Regions from separate parts of the Geodermatophilus sp. SYSU D00814 genome, predicted to be linked through region 2. Evidence: riboswitches for the same ligand, from Rfam matches in the RefSeq annotation. Region 2 holds a riboswitch; each other region holds the start of a gene.
The links. Region 2 has a riboswitch for cyclic di-AMP ahead of ACI780_RS13075 (transglycosylase family protein). Riboswitches for the same ligand answer to the same signal wherever they lie in the genome.
Positions count from the first base shown of each region.

Region 1: linked by a shared signal. The riboswitch ahead of ACI780_RS21630 (C40 family peptidase) and the one ahead of ACI780_RS13075 (transglycosylase family protein) in region 2 are both predicted to bind cyclic di-AMP.
Region 3: linked by a shared signal. The riboswitch ahead of ACI780_RS15865 (C40 family peptidase) and the one ahead of ACI780_RS13075 (transglycosylase family protein) in region 2 are both predicted to bind cyclic di-AMP.
Region 4: linked by a shared signal. The riboswitch ahead of ACI780_RS22750 (C40 family peptidase) and the one ahead of ACI780_RS13075 (transglycosylase family protein) in region 2 are both predicted to bind cyclic di-AMP.

Region 1 covers NZ_JBJGYP010000038.1:16,351-23,570, forward strand. Annotated here, with positions in the region: gene ACI780_RS21620 (D-alanyl-D-alanine carboxypeptidase family protein) at 2-1,741, shown strand; gene ACI780_RS21625 (hypothetical protein) at 1,848-2,123, shown strand; cyclic di-AMP (ydaO/yuaA leader) riboswitch at 2,283-2,461, shown strand; gene ACI780_RS21630 (C40 family peptidase) at 2,478-3,728, shown strand; gene ACI780_RS21635 (M48 family metalloprotease) at 3,890-5,173, shown strand; gene ACI780_RS21640 (glycosyltransferase family 4 protein) at 5,170-6,294, shown strand; gene ACI780_RS21645 (AMP-dependent synthetase/ligase) at 6,345-7,220, opposite strand, start outside.
Region 2 covers NZ_JBJGYP010000014.1:129,514-136,733, reverse strand. Annotated here, with positions in the region: gene ACI780_RS13100 (DUF6841 family protein) at 1-149, opposite strand, end outside; gene ACI780_RS13095 (1,4-dihydroxy-2-naphthoate polyprenyltransferase) at 175-1,047, opposite strand; gene menE (o-succinylbenzoate--CoA ligase) at 1,047-2,186, opposite strand; gene ACI780_RS13085 (o-succinylbenzoate synthase) at 2,228-3,187, shown strand; gene menD (2-succinyl-5-enolpyruvyl-6-hydroxy-3-cyclohexene-1-carboxylic-acid synthase) at 3,184-4,863, shown strand; cyclic di-AMP (ydaO/yuaA leader) riboswitch at 5,147-5,317, shown strand; gene ACI780_RS13075 (transglycosylase family protein) at 5,322-6,440, shown strand; gene ACI780_RS13070 (nucleotidyltransferase domain-containing protein) at 6,505-7,220, opposite strand, start outside.
Region 3 covers NZ_JBJGYP010000019.1:33,537-40,756, forward strand. Annotated here, with positions in the region: gene ACI780_RS15855 (serine hydrolase domain-containing protein) at 1-1,021, opposite strand, end outside; gene ACI780_RS15860 (DUF3817 domain-containing protein) at 1,037-1,354, opposite strand; gene ACI780_RS15865 (C40 family peptidase) at 1,512-2,636, opposite strand; cyclic di-AMP (ydaO/yuaA leader) riboswitch at 2,644-2,780, opposite strand; gene ACI780_RS15870 (hypothetical protein) at 2,972-3,193, shown strand; partial or broken gene ACI780_RS15875 (YhjD/YihY/BrkB family envelope integrity protein) at 3,298-4,071, shown strand; gene ACI780_RS15880 (transglycosylase domain-containing protein) at 4,095-6,578, opposite strand; gene ACI780_RS15885 (HelD family protein) at 6,680-7,220, opposite strand, start outside.
Region 4 covers NZ_JBJGYP010000045.1:9,144-16,363, forward strand. Annotated here, with positions in the region: gene ACI780_RS22740 (DUF222 domain-containing protein) at 1-498, opposite strand, end outside; gene ACI780_RS22745 (carbohydrate kinase family protein) at 560-1,477, opposite strand; gene ACI780_RS22750 (C40 family peptidase) at 1,534-2,052, opposite strand; cyclic di-AMP (ydaO/yuaA leader) riboswitch at 2,065-2,217, opposite strand; gene ACI780_RS22755 (hypothetical protein) at 2,592-2,723, shown strand; gene ACI780_RS22760 (hypothetical protein) at 3,149-3,433, shown strand; gene ACI780_RS22765 (hypothetical protein) at 3,537-3,830, shown strand; gene ACI780_RS22770 (SMP-30/gluconolactonase/LRE family protein) at 3,834-4,733, opposite strand; gene ACI780_RS22775 (RtcB family protein) at 4,832-5,989, opposite strand; gene ACI780_RS22780 (hypothetical protein) at 6,204-7,220, shown strand, end outside.

The sequences.
Region 1 (7,220 bases), on a different contig from region 2:
GGTGCGCCTGTGGTCCCGGTCGCGCGTGCAGCGCCGGGCCGCGCCCCTGACGCTGGTGACCGCGGCGGTGCTGGTGGCGCTGCCGCTCGCCGGACCGGCCGCCGCGACCCCCAGCGACCAGCCCGGGGGCACCAGCGGCGTCCTCGACAGCGAGGCCCTCGACCGCCTGCAGCAGCGGGCCGCCGAGGTGCAGGCCGACCTGCGGCAGCGGCAGACCGAGGTCGCGGCCGCGCAGCAGGCGCTGGCCGACGCGCAGGCCGGCGTCGACGCCGCCCGGGCCGCGGTGACCGCCGCGGAGGAGGAACTGGCGCGCCACCAGGACGACGTCGCCCGGTACGCCTCGGCGGCCTACCGCGACGGCGGCGCGTTCTCCCCGCTGAGCGTCCTGCTCTCCGGCGGCGACCCCGGCGACCTCGCCGCCGCGCTGGGCTACCTCGACGCCGTCGACGACCACGCCGCCGCGGTGGTGACCGCCGCGGAGCACCAGCGCCGGGCCGCCGTGGCCGAGCAGGCCGCCGCCGACGCCGCCCTCGCCGAGGCGCGGCAGCGGACCGACGCGCTCGGCGCCCAGGTCCGCGACCTCGAGGCGGCCGCGGACGCGGTCACCGGCGAGCTCGACGCCGCGCTGAGCGACGTCGACCGGCAGCTGTCGGACCTGCAGCAGCAGCAGCTCGACGTCAACCGGCAGACGGCGGCCAACTGGCGCGCCCACCTCGACCAGCTCGCCGCGGCGGGGGTGGCCTCGCCGCCGGCCGCGGACCTGCTCGACCCCGCGGGCGCCCTGCCGGCCGGGCTGGTGCCGGTCGGGTCCGCGTCGGGGGGCGCCCAGCGCGGTGCGGCGCAGTTCCCCCGCGAGCCGACGTCGCTGCTCGTGCTGCCGGCGCAGACGGTCGCCGCCGTCACCGCGGCCATGGACGCTCTGGGCCGGCCCTACGCGCCCGGGACGGCCGGCCCGGACTCGTGGGACTGCGGCTCGCTGGTCTCCACCGTCTACGGCTCGGCGGGGGTCGCCCTGCCCGCCGACCAGGCCGGTCTGTTCGCCGTCACCGTGCCGGTCGACCTCGCCGACGTCCTGCCCGGTGACCTGGTGTTCCTCGGGACGCCGGAGTCCGGCCTGGGCCACGTGGGCATCGCCCTGGACCGCGACACGATGCTGGCCGCCGACGCGCGGGCCGGCGCGGTCGTCGTCCGCCGGCTGCCGGCCGACGAGGTGCTGCACGTCGGGCGGCCGAGCCTGGGCACGCGCCCGGAGGAGCCCGCCCCGGGGCCGTCGGACGGCGCGCTGCGCGTCGAGTGCGGCAACACCGTGTACCCGCCGAGCTTCGACGGGGCCCGGGCCTGGGGCGGGTACCCCAACGGCCTCATCCCGCCGAGCGCGCTGTGCCCGCTGGGGGCCGGCGGGCACTCGCTGCGCTGCGACGCCGCCGCGGCCTACCGGGCGATGAGCGGGGCGTTCGCCGCGCAGTTCGGCGAGCCGATCTGCATCACCGACTCCTACCGGACCTACGCCGGGCAGGTCCGGCTCTACGGCGAGAAGCCGGCCCTGGCCGCGGTCCCGGGCACCAGCAACCACGGCTGGGGGCTGGCGGTCGACCTGTGCGGCGGCATCCAGACCTTCGACACCGCCCAGTACGCGTGGATGGTCGCCAACGCCGGCCGGTTCGGCTGGCTGCACCCCACCTGGGCCGATCCGGGCAACGGCCGCGAGGAGCCCTGGCACTGGGAGTACGCGGGCAGCTGACCGGGGACTGTCGGTGGCCGTCCCTAGCGTGCGCGGCGACCGACAGGCAGACCCGTCCCGGCCGCGACCCGTTCCCCGGGCGGCCGGGGCACCGGAGGGACAGGCCATGCTCATCGACTGCGACAGCTGCACCGCGCGCGGCACCGGGTGTGCCGACTGCGTCGTCACCGTCCTGCTCGGCGCGCCACCGGCACGGCGGGCCACCCCGCCGGTGTTCCTGCCGGTCCCGCCCGTCCCGGCCGCCGAGGACGCCGTCGTCGCCCGACCGGGTGTGCTGGTGGACCTCGACGACGTCGAGCGGCGTGCGGTGCGGGCGCTGGCCGAGGGCGGCCTGGTGCCTCCGCTGCGTCACCGCCCGGCCGGCCGGCGCCGCACCGGCTGAGCCGCAGGTGGACGCCGTGCGGGGTACACACCGGAGTGGCGTCGTGGCTCACTGTGCGTGTTCTCACAAACCGCAGGGGGCCCGTTTGTCACGACCTCACCACGTCCGTAGTGTGGCCGCGGCCGGCCGGGTGGTCGTCACCTCACGTGAGGTGACCTCGGCTGGTGACCGCCGAGTCGCCGGACGCCGCCTGCGGGTGTGCGCGAGGTGAGCCGGGGACCCACCGCAGCACTGGGGTGAGTTCTCGCGTGTCCCGGTCCACCGGGGCACGCGGATAGGGCACGTCTTCCCAGCCCGAACCCGTCAGCTAACTCGGTAGGCGGTTGCTGAGGAAGAAACGGAGAGCCGCCGCCCGTGGCGACCCCCCGCCCCTCCCTGGGGCATGCCCGCGCACAGTCCACCTCCTCCGCACCCGCGACCGCGCGCATCGCCGGTCCGCACCGCCCCTCCCGGCGCCGGCTCCTCGGCCGGGTCGCCCTCGCCGGCACCGCCGCCGCCCTGACCGTGACCCTGCTGCCCGGCACCGCGGTCGCCGACCCCGAGCGGGCCACCACCTCCGAGCAGGCCGCCGAGCTCGCCGCCGACGCCGGCCGCCGCCTCGAGGCGGTCAGCGAGCGGGTCAACGAGGCCCGGGAGGTGCTCGCCCAGCAGCAGGCCGCCGCCGAGGCCGCCGACCGCGCCCTCGCCGACGCGCAGGCGCAGCTGCAGGCCCTCGACGGGCAGATCCGCGAGGTCGCCCGCAGCGCCTACACCAGCAGCAACGACACCTTCGCCCAGCTGGACCTGCTGATGACCAGCGACTCCGCCGAGGACTTCGTCAGCTCGCTGGCCACCCTCGACCGCATCGCCGGTCACACCACCGACGTCCTCGCCCGGGTCGGCGAGGCCGCTGCGGCGGCGGAGCAGGCCCAGCGCGACGCCGACGCCGCCGAGGCCGAGGCGGAGGCCACGCTCGGCGACCTCACCGCCCAGGAGCAGCGGCTCGAGGACGACATCGTCGACTACCGGGCCCAGTTCGACGCGCTCACCGAGGCCGAGCGGCAGGCGGCCCTGGCCGCCCAGGCCGGCGCCGCGGCCGCAGCGGCCGAGGCTGCAGCGGCCGAGGCCGCCTCAGCCGGTGCCTCCGCCGGTGCCTCCGCCGCCGAGGCGCCGGCCGCGCCGGCCGGCGGGGCGCCCGCCGCGGCCGCTCCGGCCGCCGCCGCGCCGGCGGCCGCCGCCCCGGCCCCGGCGGTCTCCGCGTCCGGCGGGGGTAGCGGCGCCGCACAGACGGCGGTGCAGACGGCGCTCGCGCAGGTCGGTGACCCCTACGTGTGGGGGGCCGGCGGGCCGGACGCGTTCGACTGCTCGGGCCTGACCCAGTACGCCTACGCGGCCGCCGGGATCAGCCTCCCGCACTCCAGCAAGATGCAGTCGCAGATGGGCACCGCGGTCTCCCGCTCGGAGCTGCAGCCGGGTGACCTGATCTTCTACTACAGCCCGGTCAGCCACGTCTCGATGTACATCGGCAACGGGCAGATGGTGCACGCCTCCACCTCCGGCGTGCCGGTGAAGGTGGTCTCCGTCGACTCGATGGGCGGCATCACCGCCATGCGCCGCATCGCCTGACAACGGACCACCCTTCCCCCCACGCCTCGCAGGCTCGGCGCGGGCCCCTGAAGGGTGGCCGTTCCAGCACGTCGCCAGGGCCGGCGACCCGGTGGGTCGCCGGCCCTTGTCGTCCCACGGGCCCGGACGGCCGGGGGGCCCGCACGCCTAGGATCGGCGGGGTGAGCTGGGCGGGCGGGTCGGGGACCCGCCGGGCGGCCCTGCTCGTCGCGGCCGTGCTGGGCACGGCGTTCGTGGTCGTCGTCGCCGTCCGCACCCCCTGGGCGCCGCTGCCCACCCCGCCCGGGGGCGCGACCCCGCTCAGTGCCGACGCCGGCCTGCCGGCCGAGGCGGTGCGCCGGGCCGAGGCGTTCGTCGCCGCCATCCGTCCGGCCTCGCTCACCGGCCTGGTCCTCGGGCTCGCCGTCTCGGCGGTGCTCGGTCTCACCCGCCTGGGCAGCCGGCTGGTCACCGCCGTGGGCCGCCTCGTCGGCCGCCGCCGGTCCCTGACGGTGCTCCTCGGCACGGTCGTGCTGGTCGTCCTCGGCCGGCTGGTCACGCTGCCGCTGTCGGGGTACGGGGAGGTCGTCCGGCACCGCTACGGGCTGTCGACCCGGTCGTGGCCGCTGTGGCTGCGCGACGTCGCCCTCTCCACCGCCATCGACGCCGGCCTGACCGCGCTCGCCCTGCTCGCCCTGGTGACCCTCGCCCGCCGGGCGCCGCGCACCTGGTGGGCGTGGGCCGCGGCCGGCGCGGCGGGCCTCGTGGTCGCCGGCTCCTTCCTCTACCCGGTGGTCATCGAGCCGGCGTTCAACCGGTTCGAGTCGCTGCCGGCGAGCCCGCTGCGCACCGACCTGCTGGAGCTGGCCGAGGCCAGCGGCAACCCGGTCCAGGACGTCCTCGTCGCCGACGCCTCCCGCCGGACGACGTCGCTGAACGCCTACGTCTCCGGCTTCGGCTCCACCCGCCGCGTCGTCGTCTACGACACGCTGCTGGCCGAGGTGCCCGACGAGGAGATCGAGTCGATCGTCGCCCACGAGCTCGGGCACGTGGCCAATGACGACGTCCTCACCGGCACCCTGCTGGGCGCACTCGGCGCCGCCGCGGCGGTGGCGCTGCTGGGCTGGCTGCTGACCTGGACGCCGCTGCTGCGCCGCGCCGGCGCGGACTCGGCGGCCGACCCGCGCGTGGTGCCGCTGGTGCTGCTGCTGAGCGCCGTCGGGTCGCTGGTGGCCACGCCGGTGCAGAACCTGTTGTCGCGCCACGTGGAGGCCCGGGCCGACCTGTACGCCCTCGACCTCACCGGCGACGCGGCGGCGTTCGTCGCGGTGCAGCGGCGGCTGTCGGAGACCAACGTCTCCGACCCCAGCCCGCCGGCGGTGTGGCAGTGGTTCTTCGGCTCGCACCCGACACCGGCGGAGCGGGTCGCGATGGCGCAGGACTGGCTGCGGCTGGGCGAGCGGTGAGCCGCACGCTCGTCGTCACCAACGACTTCCCGCCGCGGCAGGGCGGCATCCAGACCTTCGTCGCCGCGCTGCTGGAACGCCGTCCGCCCGACTCGCTGGTCGTCCTCGCCTCCGGCTCCCCGGGCTGGCAGGCCCACGACGCGGGGCTGCCCTACCGGGTGGTCCGCCGCCCGACGGGGGTGCTCCTGCCCACCCCCGCCACCGCGCGCGCCGCCGCCGGGCTGGTCGCCGAGCACGGCTGCGACACCGCCTTCTTCGGTGCCGCCGCCCCGCTGGGCCTGCTCGCCCCCGGCCTGCGCGCGGCCGGGGTGCGGCACCTGGTGGGCGCCACGCACGGCCACGAGACGGGCTGGGTGGCGCTACCGGGTGCCCGGCAGCTCCTGCAGCGGATCGCCGGCGGCCTCGACGTGCTGACCTACATCAGCGACTACACCCGCAGCCGCCTGGAGCCGGCCCTCGGCGGGCGCACCCAGCTCGCGCAGCTCTCACCCGGCGTCGACGTCGACCGGTTCGGCCCGGCCGCCGACGGGACCGCGGTGCGCCGCCGGTACGGGCTGGGGGAGGGGCCGGTGGTGGTCTGCGTGTCCCGGCTGGTGCGCCGCAAGGGGCAGGACGTGCTGGTGGCGGCGTGGCCGCGGGTGCTGCAGCGCCACCCGGGCGCCCGGCTGCTGCTGGTCGGCGGGGGACCCGACGAGACGCGACTGCGGCGGGCGGTGACCGCGCGCGAGCTGCAGGCGTCGGTCGTGTTCACCGGCGCGGTGCCGACGGCGCAGCTGCCCGGGCACTACGCCGCCGGCGACGTGTTCGCGATGCCCTGCCGCACCCGCCGCGGCGGCCTCGACGTCGAGGGGCTGGGGATGGTGTACCTGGAGGCCGCGGCGTGCGGCCTGCCTGTGGTGGCCGGCACCTCCGGCGGGGCGCCGGAGGCGGTCCGCGACGGCGAGACCGGCACCGTGGTCGGCGACCCGCGCTCGCCGGAGGCGGTGGCCGCCGCGGTCACCGCGCTGCTCGACGACCCCGCACGGGCCCGGGCGATGGGCGCGGCCGGGCGGGCGTGGGTCGAGCGCCGCTGGTCCTGGACGACGATCGCCGCCACCTTCGCCGGGCTGCTCGAGCCCTGAGACGCCGCGGGCCCCCTCCCGCGGTGGGAGGGGGCCCGCCGGGCGTTCGACTAGCGGGTGTAGAGGGCCTCGACCTCGGCGTCGAACTCCTTGACGACCACCGAGCGCTTGAGCTTGAGGCTCGGGGTCAGCATCCCGTTCTCCTCGGTGAAGTCCGTGGCCAGCACCCGGTACTTCTTGATCGCCTCGGCCTGCGAGACGGCCTTGTTCGCGTCGGCGACCGCGGCGTCGAGCTCGGCCCGGACGTCGGGGTCGTCGACGAGCCGGTCGATCGGGGTGTCGGCCGGCTTGCCCTTGGACTCCAGCCACAGCGGCAGCGCCTCGGCGTCGAGGGTGATCAGCGCGGCGATGAAGGGCCGCTGGTCGCCGACGACGATGCACTGGCTGACCAGCCGGTGGGCGCGCAGCCGGTCCTCGAGGACGGCGGGGGCGACGTTCTTGCCGCCGGCGGTCACCAGGATCTCCTTCTTGCGCCCGGTGATGCGCAGGAACCCGTCGGCGTCGATCTCGCCGATGTCGCCGGTGTGGAACCAGCCCTCGCCGTCGATGGCCTCGGCGGTGGCCTGCTCGTTGCGCCAGTAGCCGCGCATGACCACGCCGCCGCGGATGAGGATCTCGCCGTCGTCGGCGATGCGGAAGGACACCCCCGGCAGCGGGCGGCCCACGGTGCCGATGCGCAGCGCGGCGTCGTGGTTGACCGACGCGGCGGCCGTGGTCTCGGTCAGGCCGTAGCCCTCGTAGACGGTGACGCCGATGCCGCGGAAGAAGTGGCCGAGGCGCTCGCCGAGCGGCGCGCCGCCGGAGATGGCGCCCTGGCAGCGGCCGCCGAGGGCGGCGCGCAGCTTGCCGTAGACGAGCCGGTCGAACAGCGCGTGCTGGATCCGCAGCCCGAGCCCGGCGCCGCCGGTGTCCTGGGCGCGGGACCA
Region 2 (7,220 bases):
AGGACCACGCTCCCCGCGTCGCTGCTGAGCACCAGCGGCACGCCGTAGTGGGCGAGCAGCCGGGACACGTCGTCGGTGTCCCCGCGCCCCAGCGCGGCGAAGTCGGCCAGGTAGGCCGCGAACCAGCTCCCGAACCCGGGCTCGCCCATGCCGCGAGTGTGGCGGCAGGGACGGTCAGCCCGACAGGGCGAGCCCGGCGGCCAGCAGCACACCGGTGACCAGGGTGAGCAGCCCGGTGGCCTGCAGCGCGGCGATCAGCGCCGGCCCGCGGCCGCCGGAGAGCACCACCCGCGACGGCGGCAGCGCCAGCGGCGCGGCGGCCAGCGCGAGCAGCGCCCAGGGCCGCCCCACCCCGATGGCGACGACGACGGCGAACGCGCCGGCCAGCAGCCCGACGTAGAGCAGCCGGGTCCGCGTGTCCCCGAGCAGCACCGCCAGCGTCCGCTTGCCGACGACGGCGTCCCCGGCGACGTCGCGCAGGTTGTTGACCACCAGCAGCGCCACCGACAGCAGCCCGACCGGCACCGCGGCGGCGACGGCGAGCCCCTCGACCCGGCCGGTCTGCGCGAACGTCGTCCCGGCGACGGCGACCAGGCCGAAGAACACGAAGACGAACACCTCGCCCAGCGCCCGGTACCCGTAGGGCAGCGGCCCGCCGGTGTAGGTCCACGCCGCGGCGATGCACACCGCGCCGACGGCGACCAGCCACCAGCTCGACAGCGCCGCGAGCGCCAGCCCCGCCACGCCCGCGACGGCGAAGGCGAGCAGCGCGGCGACGAGCACCTGCCGGGCCGGCGCCGCGCCCGAGCCGACCAGCCGCATCGGCCCCACCCGGTCGGCGTCGGTGCCGCGCTTCCCGTCGGAGTAGTCGTTGGCGTAGTTGACGGCCACCTGCAGGGCGAGCGCGACCAGCAGGGCCAGCAGAGCGGGGACCGGCCGGAACCCGTCGAGAGCGGCGGCCGCGCCGGTGCCCACGAGCACCGGTGCGAGCGCGGCGGGCAGCGTGCGGGGCCGGGCACCGGCCACCCACTGCGCGGCGGTGGCCACTAGCGGTCCCCGCCGCCGAGCCGGGCCGCGACCCGGCGGCGGTCGGGCTTGCCGGTGTGCAGGGTGGGCACGGCGTCGACCAGGTGCAGCTCGCGCGGGGCGGCGGGGCCGCCCAGCCGCTCGGTGACCCAGGGCCGGAGCGCGGCGAGGTCGGGCGCGGCGCCGGGCGCGGGCACGACGGCGGCCACCACCCGCTGCCCCCACTCCGCGTCGGGCCGGCCGAAGACGACGGCGTCGGCGACCTCGGGGTGCGCGCGCAGCACGCCCTCGACCGCCTGCGGCGCGACGTTCACCCCACCGGTCACCACGACGTCGTCGAGCCGGCCGGTGACGGTCAGCCGCCCGTCGGGCCCGGTCGTCCCGGCGTCGCGGGTGCGGAACTCCCCGCCGGCGAAGGCCGCCGCCGTCGCCTGCGGGTCGCGGCGGTAGCCGAGCGCCAGCACGGGGCCGGCGATCGCGATCCCGTCGTCGTCGACGCGGACCCGGACGCCGTCGAGGGGGAGGCCGTCGTAGACGCAGCCGCCGGAGGTCTCGGTCATCCCGTAGGTGGTGACCACGGCGACCCCGGCGGCCCGGGCGCGCGCCAGCAGGTCCGGGTCGGTGGCCGCGCCGCCGACGAGGACGGCGTCGAAGGCGCGCAGCGCGCCGGGTTCGGCGTCCAGGTACCGGCGCAGCTGGGTGGGGACCAGCGCGGTGCAGCGGCGGCCGGCGGGCAGCCGCGCGACCGCGCCGGCCAGGGGCTCGCCGGGGCCGAGGACGACCGGGACGGTGCCGCCGACCACCGAGCGGACCAGCACCTGCAGCCCGGCGACCGCGGAGACCGGCAGCGCCAGCAGCCAGGTGCCGGGCCCGCCGAGGCGGTCGAGGGTCGCGGTCGCCGAGGCCGTGAGCGCCGCGGCCGGCAGCAGCACGCCGCGCCCGCCGCCGGTGGACCCCGACGTGACGACGACGACGTCGGCGCCGTCCTCCAGGGGCTCCTCCGGCGCGAGGACCGCGCGGGCGGCAGCGGCGGCGGGGCCGGCCGGCAGGACGGCGAGCGGTGCGCTGCCGGCCAGGGCCGCGCGGACGGCGGGCAGCACGGTGCGCAGCACGTCGTCGGGCCCGTCGGGCGCGGGGAGGACGGTCAGCTGCCGGGGCACGTCGAACCAGGGTACGAGGCGCGCGATCTACGCTGGCGGGCGTGATCACCCCCGCCGGTCTCCCCGAGGGGATCGACCGGCCGGCGGTGTGGTCGGTGCCCATGCGCACCCGCTTCCGCGGCATCGACGTCCGCGACGGCGTCCTGGTGCGCGGCCCGGCCGGCTGGGGGGAGTTCTCCCCGTTCTGGGACTACGGCGTCCTGGAGAGCCGTCGGTGGTGGGCCGCCGCGGCCGAGGCCGCGCTGACCGGCTGGCCGGCGCCGGTGCGCGACGCCGTGCCGGTCAACGTCACCGTGCCCGCGGTCGACGCCGGGCGCGCGCACGCGATCGTCACCGCCTCGGGCTGCCGGACGGCGAAGGTGAAGGTGGCCGAGCCCGGGCAGACCGCGGCCGACGACCTCGCGCGGGTCGAGGCCGTCCGCGACGCGCTCGGCCCCGGCGGCGCGGTCCGCGTCGACGCCAACGCCGCCTGGGACGTGGACACCGCGGTGGCGCGCATCCGCCACCTGGACCGGGTGGGCCTGGAGTACGTCGAGCAGCCGTGCGCGACCGTCGAGGAGCTGGCCGCGCTCCGCCGGCGCACCGACGTCCGGATCGCCGGCGACGAGGTCCTCCGCCGCGCCGACGACCCGCTCGCGGTCGACCTGCGCGAGGCCTGCGACGTCGTCGTCCTCAAGGTGCAGCCGCTCGGCGGGGTGCGGGCGGCGCTGCGCGTCGCCGAGGCGCACGGCCTGCCGTGCGTCGTCTCCTCGGCGCTGGAGTCCTCGGTGGGCCTCGCCGCCGGCGTCGCGCTGGCCGCGGCACTGCCGGAGCTGCCCTTCGCCTGCGGCCTGGCCACCGGGGCCCTCCTCGGCGGCGACGTGACGAGCGAGCCGCTGCGGCCGGTCGACGGCGTCCTGCCGGTGCGCCCGGTGACCCCCGACCGGCTGGCCGACGTGGCGGCGTCCCCGGAGGTGACCGGGCGCTGGGCCGACCGGCTGGCCGCGGTGCTGGCCGCGTGAACCCCTCCACCGCGCTGGCCCGCGTGCTGGTCGACGAGCTCCTCCGCGGCGGGGTCCGCGACGCCGTCGTCGCGCCCGGCTCGCGCTCGGCGCCGGTCGCCCTGGCGTTCGCCGCGGCCGAGCGCGCCGGCGCCCTGCGGCTGCACGTGCGCATCGACGAGCGGACGGCGTCCTTCCTCGCCCTGGGCCTCGCCCGCGCCTCCGGCCGGCCGGTGCCGGTGCTCACCACCTCCGGGACGGCGACCGCGCACCTGCACGCCGCGGTGCTCGAGGCCGACGTCAGCGGCGTCCCGCTGCTCGCGCTCACCGCCGACCGCCCGCCGGAGCTGCGGTCCACCGGCGCCAACCAGACGATCGAGCAGCCCGGCCTCTACGGCGGCGCGGTGCGCTGGGCCGCCGACGTCGGCGTGCCCGAGGCCGGCCGCGAGGCCGCGCAGAACCGGTACTGGCGCTCGGTGGTGTCCCGGGCGCTGCTCGCGGCCACCGGCACCCTGTCCGGGGACCCCGGACCGGTCCAGCTGAACCTGCCCTTCCGCGACCCGCTGCTGCCCGAGGAGGAGCCCGGTCCGCTGACCGGCCCGTGGGCCGGTCGCGCCGACGGCGCCCCGTGGACCGCCGGTGTCCCCGCGCCCGCCGCGCCCGGTCCGATCGGCGACGGCCCGCGCACCCTCGTGGTCGCCGGCGACGGGCCCGGTGCCGCGGGCCGCGCGTGGGCGGCCGGCGCCGCTGCCGCCGGCTGGCCGGTGGTCGCCGAGCCCAGCGGCGGGGCGTGGACCGGCGACGCCGTCCGCGGCGGGGCGCTGCTGCTCGGCGTGCCCTCCTGGCTCGACGCGCACCGTCCCGACCGGGTCGTGGTGGTCGGCCGGCCCACGCTGTCGCGGCCGGTGTCGGCGCTGCTGGCCGACCCGCGGGTACGGGTGGAGACGGTGACGGCGACCCCGCGGTGGCCCGACGCCGGCCGGTCGAGCGCGCTGGTCGGCCGCGCCGCCCCGCCCGCGGGCCCACCGTCGGACCCCGGCTGGGCCGCGGCCTGGACCGGGGCCGCCGCCCGGGTCGGCGCCGCCGTCGACGCGCTGCTCGACGCCGCGCCGGCCCCCACCGCTGCCCGGCTGGCCCGCGACGTCGTCGCCGCGCTGCCGGCCGGGGCGCTGCTGGTGCTGGGCTCCTCGACGCCGGTGCGCGACGTCGACCGGCTCGCCGTCCCGCGCGGCGACGTCACGGTGCTGGCCAACCGGGGCGTGGCCGGCATCGACGGCACGGTCTCCACCGCGGTCGGGGCGGCGCTGGCCTCCGGCGGCCCCGCGGTGGCCCTGCTGGGCGACCTGACCTTCCTGCACGACCTGCAGGGGCTGCTGACCGGCGAGGGCGAGCCGCGCCCGGACCTGACCCTCGTCGTGCCGGACAACGACGGCGGCGGGATCTTCGCCCAGCTCGAGCCCGGCCGGCCGGCGTACGCGCGCGACTACCGGCGGGTGTTCGGGACGCCGCACGGGCGCGACCTGGCAGCGGTCGCGCAGGCGCTGGGCTGGGCCACCACGCGGGTCACCGCGCCCGGCGAGCTGCCCGACGCCCTGGCGCCGGGCGGGCCGGGAGTGGTCGTCGTCGGCACCGACCAGCGCGCCGAGGCCGACCTCGCCGTCGCCCTCCGCGAGGCCGCGGCCCGCGCTCTCGGCTGAGCCCTCCGGCGCCCGCCCGGGCCGCCCGTCGTCGGCCGGCGCCGGTGTGGTCCTGCTCGCACTGCCCGCCCGGCGGCGTCCGGCGGCGCACCGCGGCGCCTCGCCGCTGACCTGGGCATCCGGGGTGCACCCGGGGGTGGGCAGGGCGCCTCAGATACCCCGCGCGTCCCACCGCTAACGGAATGTGACCGGCGACACAACGACAGTTGCCATGACGATATGTAACGTTTTGGCTGCGCTCGGCCAATCGGAGCGCGGCGCCGGTCCGCCAAACCCTGCCCACCGGTCGCCCACACCAACACCCAGGGCAGGGGTGGGGGAACCACTTCCGGCGCGCGACGGCCTACGGGGGCCTGTCCTGACGCGCGCCTCGGGGTGAAGCCGCGACACCGCGGCCGGGCACCGATCGCCCGAACCCGACAGCTCACCTCGCCGGCGGTGATCGGGAGATCATCACCATGCCCAAGCACCGCGCACCCCGCTACGTCCGCACCAAGAAGGTCATCGCCCGGGCCCCTGTCGTCGCCGGCGCCACCGCCGTCGGCCTCGGCGTCCTGAGCGCCCCCGCCTCCGCCTCCGCCTCCGAGACGCACGACTGGTCCGGTGTGGCCGAGTGCGAGTCCAGCGGCAACTGGAGCATCAACACCGGCAACGGCTACTACGGCGGCCTGCAGTTCAGCCAGTCCACCTGGGCCGGCTTCGGCGGCACCGAGCTCGCCGCGCGCGCCGACCTCGCCACCCCCGCCGAGCAGGTCCAGATCGCCGAGCGCGTCCTGGCCGGCCAGGGCATCGGCGCCTGGCCGCACTGCGGCGCGTTCCTGGCCGACGGCACCACCGCGGCCGCCGCCGAGGCGCCCGCCCCGGCCGCCACTGCCGAGGCGCCCGCCCCCGCTGCGGCTCCCGCCGAGCAGCCCGCGGCCGCCCCGGCCGACGACGCCACCGAGGACTACACGGTCCGCTGGGGCGACACCGTCAAGAAGATCGCCGACGCCCACCAGCAGAGCTGGCGCGAGCTGTACCAGCGCAACGTCGACGTCATCGGCGGCGACCCGAACCGGATCTACCCGGGCCAGGTGCTCGCCGTCAGCGGTGCGGCCCCCGCCGCCGAGGCCCCCGCGGCCGCCGCTCCGGCCCCGGCCGCCACCGCCGGCGAGTCCGCCCCGGCCGCCGAGGTCGCGCCGATCGCCGCGGCCGCGCCGCAGGTCGCGAACGCCATCGCCACCATCACCAACACCGCCGGCGCCGTGAAGCCGGTCGCCCAGGCCGCCGCCGACGTCGTCGTCAGCAACGTGCCGGGCGCCGCCGACATCACCATCGGCGGCACGCGGGGCAGCGCCGTCGACCCGAACGGGCACCCCTCGGGCCTGGCGCTGGACTACATGGTCATGTCCGACGCCGCCCTCGGCGACGCGATCGCCCAGTACCACATCGACCACTGGGACGAGCTCGGCGTGGAGTACGTGATCTGGCAGCAGCGGATCCTGACCTCGCCCGATGGCGCGTGGAAGGCGATGGAGGACCGCGGCAGCGTGACCGCGAACCACTTCGACCACGTGCACGTGAACTACGCGGGCTGACCTCCCGCCACCCCCGACGAGGGCCCCGGCCGCTGCCCAGCGGCCGGGGCTCTCGTCGTCCCGGTCAGCGGCCGAGGGCGGCCCAGTACGCCAGGTACGACCGGTGCAGCCAGCCGTCGACCCAGGCGCGGTCGGGCCGGGCGGGTACCGCCGGACTGTCGCGCAGTGCGGCCAGCCGCGCCTCGGCGTCGTCGACGGCCGCGACCACCTCGGCCAGCGGCACCTCGCCCCGGCGGACCCGGCGCAGGTACGCGCGGTCGGGCTCGGGCACCGGCAGCGTGATCCGGCCGGTGGTCAGCAGCTCCACGCCCTGCAGGCCCAGCCGCAGCGCGTGCATCGCGTACTTCACGTCGAAGCCGTGCGCGGCGACGAGCTCGGGCCGGTTCGGATGCGCGCCGGCCTGCCCGGTCATCGCCGCCCGCTGGCCCCGCAGGTAACCGAGGAACCGGTCGGCGGCCACGCGGGAGACGAACCGGTCGGCGTGCGCCACCAGCTCCGCGCCCGCGGCGTCGCGGACCACGACCTCCTCGTCGGGGACGAACAGCAGCAGCAGGACCGTCGGGTTGCCGCCCAGGGCCAGCCGGGCCCACTTGCGGGCCGAGTAGACGACGACGTCGACGTCGCCGGCGCCCGACCGGTTGGCCAGCCCGCCGGGCCGGTCCCACGCGGTGTGCCGGTGGTACTGCTCGAAGGGCACGGTCTCGGTCGTCGCCAGGCCTGCGGGCACCCGGGCGGTGCCGGTGACGTACTCCGGCGGCTCCAGGCAGACGCCCATCTCGT
Region 3 (7,220 bases), on a different contig from region 2:
GGCGCCACGGCTCGACCACCTGCGGCTCGGCGGCCCGCAGGTCGGCGAGCAGGCCCGGGACCAGCGCCGAGTCCAGCCCGCTGGTGGTGTTGGCGAGCGACACCCCGCCGGTGCCCTCCTCGCGGTCGACGAAGACCCCGGCGAGGAACCCCGGCATCGAGCCGCCGTGGCCGGTGAGCGTGCGGCCGTCGACCCGCAGCACCTGCAGCCCCAGCCCGTACGCCGACCAGGCCGGTGAGGAGGGGTCGACGCCGGCCGGCACCGCCATCTCCTCCAGCGTGGCCGGGGAGAGCACGTCGCCGGTGTCGCCGAGCAGGAAGGCGGCGAAGCGGGCGAGGTCGGCGAGGGACGCCCACAGCTGGCCGGCGGCGGCCATGACCCCGGCGTGGTGCTCGGGCTCGGGCAGGACGACGTCGGCCCACGGGTGCACGGCGTACCCCTGCGCGGCGCGGCCCGACGGGCGCGGCGTCGTCCGGGCCATGCCCAGCGGCGCGAGCACCTCGCCGGTGACGACGTCGTCCCACGGCCGGCCGCGCAGCCGCGCCACCAGCTCGCCGAGCAGGCCGAAGCCGAGGTTGGAGTAGTGGAAGCGCCGGGCCTCGCCCAGGACGACGTCGCCGCCGGTGAGCGCGAGGTCGGCCAGCGAGCCGCCGGGCACCCGCTCCCACCAGCCGCCGGGGCTCTCGGCGGACGCGCCGGCCAGGTGCGACAGCAGCTGCCCGATCGACCGGTCGCCCAGCGGCGTGCCGGGGACGTGCCGGTCCAGCGGGTCGTCCAGGCCCAGCCGGCCCTCGTCGCGCAGCCGCAGCACCGCGACCGCGGTGACCGTCTTGCTGATCGAGCCGAGCCGGTACTGGACGTCGGTGTGCGGCTCGGCGACGTCGCCGCGCCCGGCCGACCACGCCAGCCCGCCGTCGCGGACGACGCCGGCGACCAGGCTCGGCGCCCGGCCGTCGCGCTGGGCGCGGGCGGTGCGGGCCAGCAGGGTGCGGGCGGTGGCGGGCAGCACGGGCTCGGGCATGCCCGGAACGGTAGGTCAGGCCCGCGCGGGTGCCGCGAGCCTCCCGGTGCGGCCGGCCCAGCGCTCGAACACCACGGTGGCCAGCGGCGGGATCGAGGCGGCGAGCGCGAGCAGCGTCGTCCACGGCGACCAGCGCAGCACCCGGGACGCGACCAGCGCGACGGCGACGTAGGCGACGAACACCGCGCCGTGGACCGGGCCGAACACCTGCACGCCGACCTCGGAGGTCTCCGGCACGTACTTGACGTACATGCCGGCGAGCAGGCCCACCCAGGACAGCGCCTCGGCGACGGCGACGACGCGGAAGGCGGTGGCGACGGTGCGGGGGTTCATCGGTACGCGGTCCTCAGGCGTCGGCGGCAGCTCCGCAGGGACCAACGCGGCAGCCGGTCCCCCGGCTCCCCGTCCCGCTGTGACGCCGGTGACGTGCCGGAGCGGCCGCCCTCCAGGGTCCCGCGCCGAGCGTGCGAGGCGGGGGGAGGGTGGTCCTTCAGCCGATGCGGCGGGCTCCGGAGTAGCTGCCCATCGAGTCGATGCTGGCCACCTTGACGACGTCGCCGGAGGTCGGCGCGTGGACCATCTGGCCGTTGCCGATGTAGATGCCCACGTGGCTGACCGGGCTGTAGAAGAAGACCAGGTCACCGGGCTGCAGGTCGGCCTTCGACACCGCGGTGCCCATCTGCGACTGCATCTTGCTGGAGTGCGGGAGGCTGATCCCGGCGGCCTGGAAGGCGTACTGCGTCAGGCCGGAGCAGTCGAACGAGCCCGGCCCGGCGGCCGCCCACACGTAGGGCTTGCCGCGCTGGGCCATGGCGGTGGCGACGACGGTGCCGGCGACGCCGCTGGCCGGGGCCGGGGCCGCGGCCGGCGCGGAGGACGCGGTGGGGGCCTCCTCGGCGGCGGGCTCCTCGCGGTCCTCGTCGCGGCTGGCCCGCTGGTCCCCGGCGGCGTGCGCGGCGGCGGCGGCCTCGAGCGCGGCGCGCTGCTCCTCGGCGCTGAGCCGGGAGAAGTCGGCCTGGTAGGCGGCGATCTGGCCCTCGAGGTCGGCCTGCTGGGCGGCCACGGCGTCGTACTGGCGCTGGGCCTCGGCGGCGGCCTCGGCGGCCGCGGTCTGCGCGGCGGTGGCGGTCTCGGTGGCCGCGACGGCCTGGCCGAGCAGCTCGCCCTGGTAGCCGGCGACGCCCTGCAGGAGGCTGACGCGGTTGACGAACTCGTCGGCGTCCTCGCTGGTCATGAGCGCCTGGAACGAGCCCATGCCGTCGCCGGTGTAGGCCGACCGGGCGATCCCGACGACCTGCCGGCGGGCGGTGTCGACCTCGGCCTGCGCCTGGGCGAGGGACGCGGCGGCGGCCTCGGCCGCGGCCTGCTGGGCGGCCAGTGCCTCCCGGGCCTCGTTGAACTGCTCGGTGACGACCTCGAGGTCGTGCCCGCGGGCGGCCACCAGCTGCGCGGCCTCGGCCGCCGTGGTGGGCTCCTCGGCCAGGGCCGCGGACGGGACGACCCCCACGCCGACGCCGAGACCGAGGGCCCCGGCGAGGACGAGGGCGGCGCGGCGGCCGGGCCGGCGGTGCGGGCGGCCGGTCGCGCCGGGGACGGACGTGCGCAGGGACGCCACGCGGTGGTTCTCCTCTTCCCAGGCCGCCTACCGGGTTAGCTGACGGGTTCGGGCGTGGACTCGCCCGGCGCGTGCGGACACGCGCTGCACCCCAGGACTGCGATGGGTCCCCGGCCCGGCGCACCCGAGGGGCGCACCGGCTCGACGGCGTCCTCGGGGTGTCACCCAGGTCAGTGACGGAGCGCCCCGTTGGACACACACAGAGTAAGGGGCGTGACGGACCCGTGACAATCACCGCGGTGTAATCACATCGGTGACGTTCCGTGGTGGTGCGGCTACGGACACGCGGGACCCCGCCCGTTTGACCGGCCGCCGGGGCGTGTAGGAGTCAGGGCATGTCCTCCTCCACGCGGATGCGCCTGGCCCGGCCGCTCGTCGTGCTCGCGCTGCTCGGCTCCCTCACCGCCTGCGGCGACAACACCGACTTCTCCCGCGGGCCCACCAACTGCGACGCCAGCGGCGAGAACGCCAGCAACGAGAACGACGCCAGCTGCCAGGAGACCGGCCCGAATCCCGGCAACGACGCGCCGACCACCGACGACAGCTCCGAGGACTGAGCACCGCACCGGCGCCACTCCGACGGGCGCGCGCCCGCGGGGGCTGGTGCCATGAGCGGGTGACTCCGGAACGCAGGTGGACCGCGGCCCGCCTGCGCGCCGAGGTGCACACCCTGCTGCGCGGGGCCCAGCGGCTGCTGCGCGGCCGCGACCTCGCCCTCATCTCCGCCGGCCTGACCTTCTACGCGGGCATCGCGGTGGTGCCGCTGCTGCTGGTCGCCGTACGGCTGACCGCTCTGGTGACCTCGGCGGAGGAGGTGCGGGCGCTCACCGCGCGGCTGACCGAGCTGCTGCCCACGCCGCTGGGCGCCCCGGAGGCGGTCGAGCGGCTGGTCGAGGCCGGCACCCACCTCGACCTGCTGGGCTTCGTCCTGGCGCTGGTCCCGCTGACCTTCTACGGCGAGGGGCTGCGCCGCGCGCTGCTGCGCTTCAGCCAGCGCCGGGAGAACCTGACCGGCTGGCGCGGCCGGCTGCTCACCCTGCCGCTGGTCGTCGCCACGCCGCTGCTGCTCTACCCGCTGCTGCTGGCCGCCCGGGTGATGGCCGACCTGGCCCGCGAGGACGGCGTCGGGGCGGCACTGGGCCGCTTCGCCGTCGGCTACTACACCGTGCTGTTCGTCCTGACCGTGCCGGTGCTGTGGGGGTTCGGCGTCGTCTCGGGCGGCCAGCTGCGCTGGGGTGCGCTGACCAGCGGGGCGCTGTTCACCGCGGCCTGCCTGTCGGGCTTCCTGCAGGGCTTCGTGGTGTTCCTGTCCCTGCCGCTGGACCTGGGTGCCCCCTTCGGCGGCCTGGTCGTCGTCGGGGCGGTGGTCGCCGTCGGCCTGTGGCTGTTCCTGCTGCACCTGGTGCTGCTGGCCGGGTGGCTGCTCACCCAGTCACTCGACGAGCGGCTCGGCCGCCGTCACGCGGCCGGCGCCCCGCCCCACTCCGGGGGGACCTGGGGCGGGGCGGGTGGAGGCGGCGCCGCGGGCGCGGGCTCCGCGGGCGCCGTGGGGGGCACCTCCGGCTCGGGTCCCGGCTCGGGGACGGGCACCGTCGGCACCTCGGGCTCCGGTGCGGGCGCCTCCGGCACCGGGGCCGGCTCGGGCGCCGGCGCCTCGGGGGCCGGTTCGGGCTCGGGCGCCGGGAGGGGTGCGGGGTCGGGCTCCGGCTCGACGTAGTCGCTGCCGTTGCTCACCAGGATCGACACGACCTGGCCGGGCACCGCACGGGCACCGCGCGGCGGGCTGGTGCCGAGGAAGGTGCCGGCCGCCTCGTCGCTGTCGACCCGCAGCGTCTGCGGGGTGAACCCGGCCTCGCGCAGCGCCCGCTCGCAGGCGCGCACGCCGCCGCAGCCGGGCACCGGGCGGGTGTTGCCGTTCTGCACCGTCTCGTCGGCCGGCGGGAACTCCCCGCTCCCCCGGGCGGTGAGGACCGGCTCCATCGCGTCGTGCCAGATCGTGGCGCCCTTGCCGCCGCCGAACCCGCCGACGTCCTCGTTCTGCTTGGGGTTGAGCACCATGACGCTCGCGGTGATCTCGGGCGTGTAGCCGACGAAGGCCACCGAGTAGTTGTCCTGCGACGTGCCGGTCTTGCCGGCGATCTGGTGCCCGCGGACGTAGGCGCGCGACCCGGTCTGCCCCGGGTTCCCGGGCTCGACGTCCTTGCGCAGCATCTGGTTCATCGTCGTGGCCACGCCCGGCGGGATGGCCTCGGGCGTGCACCGGTCCCCCACCGGCAGCGGCTCGCCGTCGGCACCGACGGCCGGCTGTCCGGTGGCGTCGAGGACGGCGGTCACCGGGACGACGTCGCACTGGGTGCCGTTCGCGGCGAACGTGGAGTACGCGCTGGCCAGCGCCAGCGGGCTGGTGGCCTCGGCGCCGAAGGTGAACGAGCCGCGGTTCTCGTCGATGATCTGCTGCGGCAGCTCCGGCGGGCTGAACTGGAACAGGCCCGCCGCCTCGGCCATCCGCACCGGCTCCTCGACGCTGCCGAGGGCGTCCTCGAGCGCGAGGAAGTAGGTGTTGGAGGACTGGTAGAGCGCCGTCTCCAGGTCCAGCGTCGAGCGGTACCGGCCGGCGTTGCGCACGCAGTACCGGCCGTCGGTGTCACGGCCCTGGCAGGGGCCGCTGTAGACCCGGGAGACGTAGGGGTCGGGGGCGTTGAGCGTGTAGTAGGACGAGTAGCCGCGGGCCAGGGCGGCGGCGGCCACGAAGACCTTGTACGTCGAGCCCGAGCCCTGGCTGGCCGCCACGTTGAGGTTGAAGGACTCCTGCGTCGGGTCGGTCCGGTCGTAGCCGAAGGTCCGGTTGACGCTCATCGCCAGCAGGTGGCCGGTGCCCGGCTCGACGGCGGTGAACATGCCGGCCAGCGAGTCCTCCCGCGGCAGGGTGCGCAGCACCGCGGCGTCGCCGGCGCGCTGCAGCTCGACGTCGAGCGTCGTCTGGACGACGTAGCCGCCGCCGTCGAGCTGCTCCTGGGTCATCCCCAGCTCCTGGATCAGGTACCGCTGCACGAAGTCGCAGACGAACGGCCCGACGCTGGCCTCGACGCAGCCCCGCGGCGGAGCCGGCCCCGGCGCCAGCCCCAGCGGCTCGGCCTGCGCGGCGGCGGCCTCCTCGGGGGTGATCCGCCCCTGCTCGGCCATCCGCGACAGGACCTCGTCGCGGCGGGCGGTGGCGGCCTCGGGGTCGGTGAACGGGTCGTCCTCGGTGGGGCTCTGCACCAGGCCCGCCAGCAGCGCGGCCTGCGGAAGGGTGAGCGCGGCGGCGTCGACGCCGAAGAACGCGCGCGCGGCGGGCTGCACGCCGTAGGCGTTGGAGCCGAAGTAGACGGTGTTGAGGTAGCGGGTGAGGATCTCGTCCTTGGTCTGCTCGTCCTCGATCGCCAGGGCCAGGCGGGCCTCGCGCAGCTTGCGGCCCACCGTCTGCTCGGTGGCCGCCGCCCGCTCCTCCGGGGTGTCGGCGGCCTGCAGCAGCGTCTGCTTGACCAGCTGCTGGGTGATCGTGGAGCCGCCCTCGGCCACCCCGCCGGCGGCGATGTTGGTGGCCAGCGCGCGCAGCGTCCCCTGCACGTCGAGCCCGTTGTGCTCGTAGAAGCGGGCGTCCTCGATGGCCACCATCGCCTGCTTCATGACCTCGGCGATCTGCTCGGGCGCGACCGGCTGGCGGTTCTCCCGGTAGAAGTACGTGATCGGCTCGCCGTTGGCGGCCAGCAGCACGGTGTTGCCCGGCGGCGTCTCGGCGGTGAACTCGGTGGGCAGGTCCCCGAGCAGGCCGGTGGACCGCTGCGCGGCCACCGTCGGACCGCCGACCCACGGGATGAGGAGACCCGCCACCAGCGCCCCGGCGACCACCACGGTGGCCGCCAGACGCAGCAGCGTCCCCACCGGACTGAGCCGGTCCATGAGCTCCCTCCTCGGCCGCTCACTGCAACAGAGATGTGCGCCGGCCACAACCACCCGCGCCGGACGCGGATCCCGCCCGGGGGCGGGCGGGACGCGTGGTGCTAGCCGGTCAGCGGCACGGGCAGGTCGTCGCGGTGCAGGACGACGAGGGTGCTCACCGCGCGGGTGAGCACCACGTAGAGCCGGTTGAGCCCGCGCGGCTCGGCCGCCACGATCGCGGCCGGGTCGGTGACGACGACGGCGTCGAACTCCAGGCCCTTGGCCAGCGACGCCGGGACGACGGCGACGCGGTCGGCCGCCGCGCCGTCGTCGGAGAGCACCGCGGCGGGCAGCCCGGCGTCGGCCAGCAGCCGGGCCACCTCGGGCACCGCGGCGTCGGCGCAGACCACACCCACCGACCCCGGTGCCGCGGCCAGCCCGCCCACCACCTCGGCCAGCGGACCGGCGAGGTCGGCGACCGGCCGGACCTCCAGCGCGCCGGGGTCGCGGCGCACCGCGGTGGCCGGGCGCAGGCCCGGGGCGATGGCCGGCAGCAGCCGGTTGGCGTAGTCGAGCACCTCCCCCGGCACCCGGTAGCCGCGGGTCAGCGGCCGGACGGCGGTCTGCGGGCGGCCGAGGTCCGCGAGCGTCGGCGCCCACTCG
Region 4 (7,220 bases), on a different contig from region 2:
CTTGGCCACCGTCAGCGACCGGTCCTCGGTCGGATCCGGCTCGGGACCGTCGGGATCCAGCGCGTCGAGATACCGCTGCACCACGCCGGCCAGGTCGCGGTGGTCGCAGTCGAGGGCCACCTGCGTCAGTGCCGCGTCGATCGCACCCAGGTCGACGCCCCGCGCGGTCGCAGCGGCCAGCCGCTCGGGAGTGACGACCCGAGCTGCCTCGGTGACCTGCTCGGCGGTCACCCAGCCTGCTTCGTGCGCCTCGGCCAGGGCGGGCAGGTGCTCCAGCGCCCGCCCGTTGCCCACCAACCGGGTAGCGGCCGCCGGCGAGAGCCGGCAGTGCCCACACAGCCATGACGTCATCGACTTCAGCCCGTCGCGTTCGGGCGCCTGGGACAGCTCCGCCGCCCGCACCCGGCGGGCCAGTGCGGCGTCGATCCGGTTCCGCTCAGCAACCAGCGCGGCGACGTCGTCGAGCGAGTCACCGTCGGCGGCATCGCTCGAACACATGATCGAAGTCTACCGTCAACCGAAGCACTGCGCAAGACGAAACCGCAGGTCAGAGCCAGGTTCACGACGGACGTGGCGGTGGCTGGCCGCCGAGCACGCCGGCGACCACCGCGGCCGCCGCGTGCCCGGTCCGGACCGCGTCGAGCACCGGCGCCCCGCCTCGCCACCCGGCCAGCACCCCGGCGGCGAGGGCGTCCCCGCAGCCGGTCGTGTCGCGCAGCCGCCCCGCGGGCAGCGGCGCCACCGGCACCTGCCACGTACCCGCCCGTGTGAGCACCCGGGTGGGGTGTGCGCCGGCGTGCACCACGGCCAGCGGCGGCGCCTCCGCGGGCAGGTCGCCGAGCAGCCCCAGCACCGCGGCCTCGGCGGCGTTGCAGAACAGCAGGTCCGCCCGCAGCCCGGCGAGCAGCCCGCGGTAGGCCGCGACCCCGTGCCGTTCGATCCGCGCCGCGGCCGCGACGTCGACGCTGACCGGTACCCCGGCGTCGCGCGCGAGGGAGGCAACGGCCACCAGCGCGTCCGGGAAGCGCAGCAGGTCGTAGCCGTCCAGGTGGACGACGGCGGCGTCGGCGAGCCACCCGGCGCGGACGTCGTCCGGTGTCAGGCCGCCCTCACCCCGGTCGGTGAGCGGCGTCCGCTCGCCGTCGGGGTGGACGAGGACCGTCGACAGCGGCGCCCGGCCGCGGCGGACCACCGCCGTCTGCACGCCCCGCGCGGCCAGGCCGGCGAGCAGCGTGTCGGCGAGCGGGTCCGCCCCAGCCCACCCGGTCAGCCGCGCCGGGGTGCCGAGCCGGGTCAGGGTCGCCGTGACGTTGGCCGGCGCCCCGCCCGCCGTCGTCGTCCGCACCACCCGCTGCTGGCTCCCCGCCCGCAGCGGCTCACTGAGCTCGAGCATCTGGTCGGCAACCAGCTTGCCCACCGCCACGACCGGGCCGGAGCCGGCGCGGCGGGGCCATCGCGGGCCGTCCTCGTCGTCCACGGCGACCAGGGTGCCCCGGCCGGGGAGGCCGGCCGGGGCACCCTGCCTGAGGTGCGTCAGGCGACGCGGCGGGCGCCCGCGTAGCTCGGCATCGAGTCGAGGTCGACGACGGCGACCGGCTTGCCAGCGGTCGAGGCGTGGACCATCTGGCCGTTGCCGATGTACATGCCCACGTGCGACACCGGGCTGTAGAAGAAGACCAGGTCACCCGGCTGCAGGTCGGACTTGGCCACCGCGGTGCCGAAGGTCGACTGGAGCTTCGAGGTGCGCGGGATCGAGATCCCGGCCGCCGCGTAGGAGTAGCTGGTCAGGCCCGAGCAGTCGAAGGCGTTCGGGCCGGTGGCGCCGTAGACGTAGGGGTCACCGACCTGGGCGAGCGCGGTGTCCACGGCGACCTGGGCCGCGGCGTTGGGGGCGACCGCCGGCGCGGCGGCCACGGTCGCGGTCGCCGTCCCACCACCACCCGAGTTCGCCGAGGCCGGGAGAGGTGAGAGGACGATGCCGGCTCCGGCGATGGCGGCGACGGCGATGCCGCGGAACGAGCGGCGGGTGGTGGACGTGCGTGCAGTCGTCATCGACGACGGTTCTCCTGTTCTCCACGGCCGCCTACCGGGTTAGCTGACGGGTTCGGACGGGGGAGTCGCCCGGCGCGACGGATCGCGCTCCACCCCAGGACTGCGGTGGGTCCCCGGCCCGGGTACCGGCTCTCGTGCCGGTGCCCGGTTCGGCGTGTCCGGCGGGTGTCACACAGGGCGTGACGGAGGACCCTGGCCGGACCGCGACGACGGTAGGGAGGGGTCCCGGGCCCCTCAACCGGACCGGGGGCCCGCCACGCCCGGACCGGCTCCCGGGACTTGACACCGGCCGCACGGCGGGACACCGGCTCCGACCTGCACGGACGCACGTGCCGCCGCCGTCCTCCCGGCGACGCGCCGTCGCCGACACGCCGGGCGGGACGAGAAAGGACGTGGCGGTGCGTCCGCACACGCCGTCAACGGCCCGCCACGCGCGGGGAGCGCAGCCGCCGGGATCCCCAGGGTTGCACCGCACGTTGACGGGGCACCCGACAGGCAACCGACATGAGGAGGACCCCGTGGGGATGTTGAGGAAGCTCGTGGCTTCGGGTGTCGCCGCCAAGGTGGTGCAGGAGCTCCAGAAGCCGCAGAACCAGGCCAAGATCAAGCAGTTCATCCGCGACTACCAGAGCAAGAACAAGAAGGGCGGGACGAGCGGCCGCGCCTACTGACCCACTCCGCTCCTCACGCCCCCCGTCCTGCGTCCGGGCCGGGGGGCGTGGTGCGTCCGGGGTCCATGGGATCGGTTGTCGCCGTTCCGAGACGACTCGGTCCTCGCGAATCCCGGTGTCGGGCCGAGGACGTGTGACGTTGGCCGGCGTCCCATCGGGGCACCGCTGCTCTGCCTTCGGGAGGGCCGTCGGTGCCCGTCCGCAACGAACACACGGGGTGTCCCATGAACCGGTCCGTCCCCTCCTACCGCCGGTCCGCCGGGCTCGTGGTCCTGCTCTCCGTCGGGCTCCTGACCGCCGCCTGCGGGAGTGAGGACGAGGCCGCGCCCACTGCCGCGACGCCGTCGTCCTCGTCCTCGGTGCCGTCCGCCCCGGAGACGCCCACCTCGACCGTGCCCGCTGCGCCCCCGACCTCCGATGCCGCCGTGGCACCGACCCCCGCACCGGAGTCCACGACCCAGGCCGCGCCGGTCGTCGACTTCTCCATGCCCGCGGTCGTCGGCCTGACCCTGCAGGACGCCCAGGACCTGATCCAGACCAACGGCGTCTTCCTGAGCCTGTCCCACGACCTGCTGGGCAGCCGCAGTCAGGTCCTCGACGCCAACTGGAAGGTCTGCACCCAGAACATCCCGGCCGGCCAGCAGGTCACCGGGAACGTCGAGGGGGCCATCGACCTCGGTGTCGTCAAGCTCGAGGAGTCCTGCCCCTGAGCCCTCCTCCCGGTCCTCCCGCCCTGGCTCCCGGAGTCCGCGTCATGCCCGCCGTGGCACGGCGTCGTCACGGGTGCGGGACCACCGAGGGGGCGAGGAGCGCATGTCCGAGACCACGACGACCACCATGAGGACCGGCGGGGGTGCGGCGGACCGTCGACCGCACGAGCGGATCGAGCACGTGGAGGCACTGCGGCGGGCGGCGACCCACCTCGCGACGGCGGAGTTCCTCGAGCGCCGCGCGGACCGGTCGGTCAACGCCGCGCTCGGCGCCCTGCTGCGCGAGCGCGCCCGCGAGCGCCGGCGCCGGGCCGGGCGGATCCTCACCGACCTGGGCATGCGCCCCCCGCGCGCGGTCCACCGCAGCCGGACCTCCCGCGCCGTCACCGGCGGCTGAGCGTCAGGGGCGGCCGGCGTGGGGGACGTCGACCTCCGTGGCCAGCAGCACCGCCTCGCGCACCGGCGCGCGGTTGTGCTCGTAGAAGTCCGGCGCCGCGCACATCAGCAGCGTCCGGCCGTCGTCGCCGCCGAGCATGCAGGCGAACACGCCCAGCCCCTCGGGTGCGGCGACGGCGTCGACGATCTCGCCGCCCTCGGCCACCCGCACGACGCGACCGCCCACGCCGTCGGCCGCCCAGATGCGGCCCTCGGCGTCGAGGGCGCAGCCGTCGGGTGCGACGGCGAGCTGTCCGAGCACCTCTTCGGTGCTCCGCCCGGTGACCTCGGGGCCGAGGGAGGCCCACACCCGGCGGTTGGTCAGCGAGCCGTCGGGCGCCAGGTCGAACGCGGTGTAGCGGTTGCCGAGGGTCTCCCCGACGACGAGCGTGCCGCCGTCCGGGGTGATGACCGTGCCGTTGGGGAACTGCAGCCCCTCGGCGGCCACGGACACCGTCCCGTCGGGGTCCACCCGCTTGATCGACGCGGTGGTCGGCGCGCCGCCGCCCATGAGGTCGAAGCCGAAGTCCCCGACGAACACGTGCCCGGCGTCGTCGACCACGAGGTCGTTGAGGTGCCCGCCGCAGTGCTCCGAGAGGTCGGCGTGGGGCGTCAGCGACGAGCCGTCCCACCGGAGCAGCTCGCGGGTCTTCATGGAGACGACGACCAGGGACCCGTCGGGCAGCCAACCCAGGCCCGACGGCTGCCCGGGGACCTCGAACTGCACGGTCTCCTGACCGTCGGCGGTCACCCGGCTCACCGTCTGCCGGTAGAAGTCCGACACCCACCACGTGCCGTCGTGCCAGCGCGGGCCCTCGAAGAACCCGCCTCCGGTCAGCACCGTCCTGATCTCGCGCTCGGCCATGAGCGGACCCTAGGGCCCGAGGACGGGCGCCACAGCCGTCCGGCGCGCTCGTGCTCTGCCCCCGCACGGGGGGCAGAGCACGAGCGTCCGGGGAGGACTCAGTCGCCCTTGACGTTGACCACCTGGCGCAGCGTGTGCCGGATCTCCACCAGGTCGGCGGCGTCGGCCATGACGACGTCGATGCTCTTGTAGGCATCGGGGTGCTCGTCGAGGAACGCGTCCGAGCGGCCCCAGGCGATGCCCGCCATCCGCCGGTCGAGGTCGGCCCGGCTGAACTGCTTGCGCGCGGCGGTCCGCGAGAACGCCCGGCCGGCCCCGTGCGGCGCCGATGTCAGCGACTCGAGGTTCCCCCGGCCGACGACGACGTAGGACGCCGCACCCATCGACCCCGGGATCAGCCCCCACTGGCCGGCCCGTGCGGAGATCGCGCCCTTGCGCGACAGCCACACCTCGCGGCCGGCGTGGGTCTCCCGCTCGGTGGAGTTGTGGTGGCACTGCACCACCTGCTCGCGCCGGACCTCCTCGGTGAGGAACCGCGACAGCTGCTCGGCGACGCGGTCCATCATCTCCTCGCGGTTGAGCGCGGCGAACCGCTGCGCCCAGTGCAGCGCCTCGATGTAGGCGTCGAACGCCGGCTCGCCCTCCTCGAGGTAGGCCAGGTCCCGGTCGGGCAGGTCCATCCCGGCGCAGCGGTCCCGCGCCACCCGGATGTGCCGCTGGGCGAGCCGGTTGCCCACCCCGCGCGAGCCGGAGTGCAGGAACAGCCACACCCGGTCGGCCTCGTCGAGGGAGACCTCGATGAAGTGGTTGCCCGACCCCAGCGACCCCAGCTGCAGCGGCCAGTTCGGCGCGGCGCCGTCGGCCTGGTCGGCCCCGGGCATCGCCCGCAGCTCCTCCGCGCGCGCCGCCGCGGTGTCGCGGAGCTTCCGGTTGTAGCGGCCGGCCGACAGCGGGACCGCCCGCGCGATCTGCTCGTGCAGCACCGCCAGGTTCCGGCCGCGGACGTCGTCGCCGGTGAACTGGGTGCGGACGGCCATCATCCCGCAGCCGATGTCGACCCCGACCGCGGCGGGGATGATCGCGCCGTCGGTGGGGATCACCGAGCCGACCGTGGCCCCCAGCCCCAGGTGGGCGTCGGGCATGAGCGCCAGGTGCGGGTGGACGAACGGCATCGAGGCGGTGCGCTGCGCCTGCTCCCGGGTGGCCGGTTCGAGGATCGACGCCCAGTTGAGCAGGCGTTCGCTGATCTGCTCCATGGTCCTTTCTCTCCTCCTGCGCGGGGCCCGGTCCCCGCGGTGCGTCGGTGGGCCGGTGCAGTGAACGCGCTGGGCTCGCGCGCCGCGAGCGGGTTACCCGGCCGGCGCCCGGCGGACCCCGGCGCCCCGGCGGGGAAACGGCTTGGGAGGCGCGGTCACCGCCGGTAGCGTCGTCCTCCCCAGCCGTGACCGGGACGAGCGAGGCGACGGGCGCATGGACGGGTCCCCCGACCGCTCACGGGGCACCACGCTCGGCGAGCGCCTGCGCCGGGAGCGCGAGCGGCTGTTCACCGGGCGGGCGCGGGAGCTCGCGGTCTTCCGCGCCGCCCTGTCCGACGACGGGGCCGCCGTCGCGCTGCTGTACCTGTGGGGTCCCGGCGGCATCGGGAAGTCCGCGCTGCTGGACCGGTACGCCGACACCGCGCGCCGTGACGGCTGCCGGGTACTGCGCCTCGACGGCCGCGACGTGCCGGTCTCGTCGGAGGGTGTCGAGGCCGCCCTGCGGCAGGCGCTGCACCTGCCCGACGACGCCGACCCGGTCACCGCGCTCGCCGAGGGGCCGCGACCGGTCCTGCTCGTCGACACCTACGAGCGGCTGGCCCCGCTCGACCCCTGGATCCGGGAGTCGCTGCTGCCGCGGCTGCCGGGGGACGCGCTGGTCGTCGTCGCCAGCCGGGACCGCCCGGCGGCCGGGTGGACCGCCGACCCCGGCTGGCACGGCCTCGCCCGCGTGCTGCCCCTCGATCCGCTGTCTGCCGACGAGGCGCGGGCGTTCCTCACCGCCCGCGGCCTCCCGCCGGAGCGGCACGACCGGGTCCTGGCCTTCGGTCGCGGTCACCCGCTGGCGCTGGCCCTGGCCGCCGAGCTCGACGCCGTCGGGGACGGCTGGGAGGCGGGCGCGGCCGACGTCGTCGCGCGGCTGGTGGAGCGGTTCGTCAGCACCGTCCCGAGCCCGGACCACCGCCGTGCCCTGCAGGTGTGCGCGCACGCCGAGTCGACCACCGAGGAGCTGCTGCGCGTCGCCCTCGACGTGGACGACGCCGGCGCGCTGTTCACCTGGCTGCGCGGTCTGTCCTTCGTCACCCAGGGGCGCTCGGGACTGCACCCGCACGAGCTGGTGCGCGAGGTCGTCGACGCCGACCTCCGCTGGCGCGACCCGCGGGCGCACGTCGAGCTCAACTGGCGGGTGCGCCGGCACGTGGTGGGGCGGATCCTGCGCAGCCGCGGCACC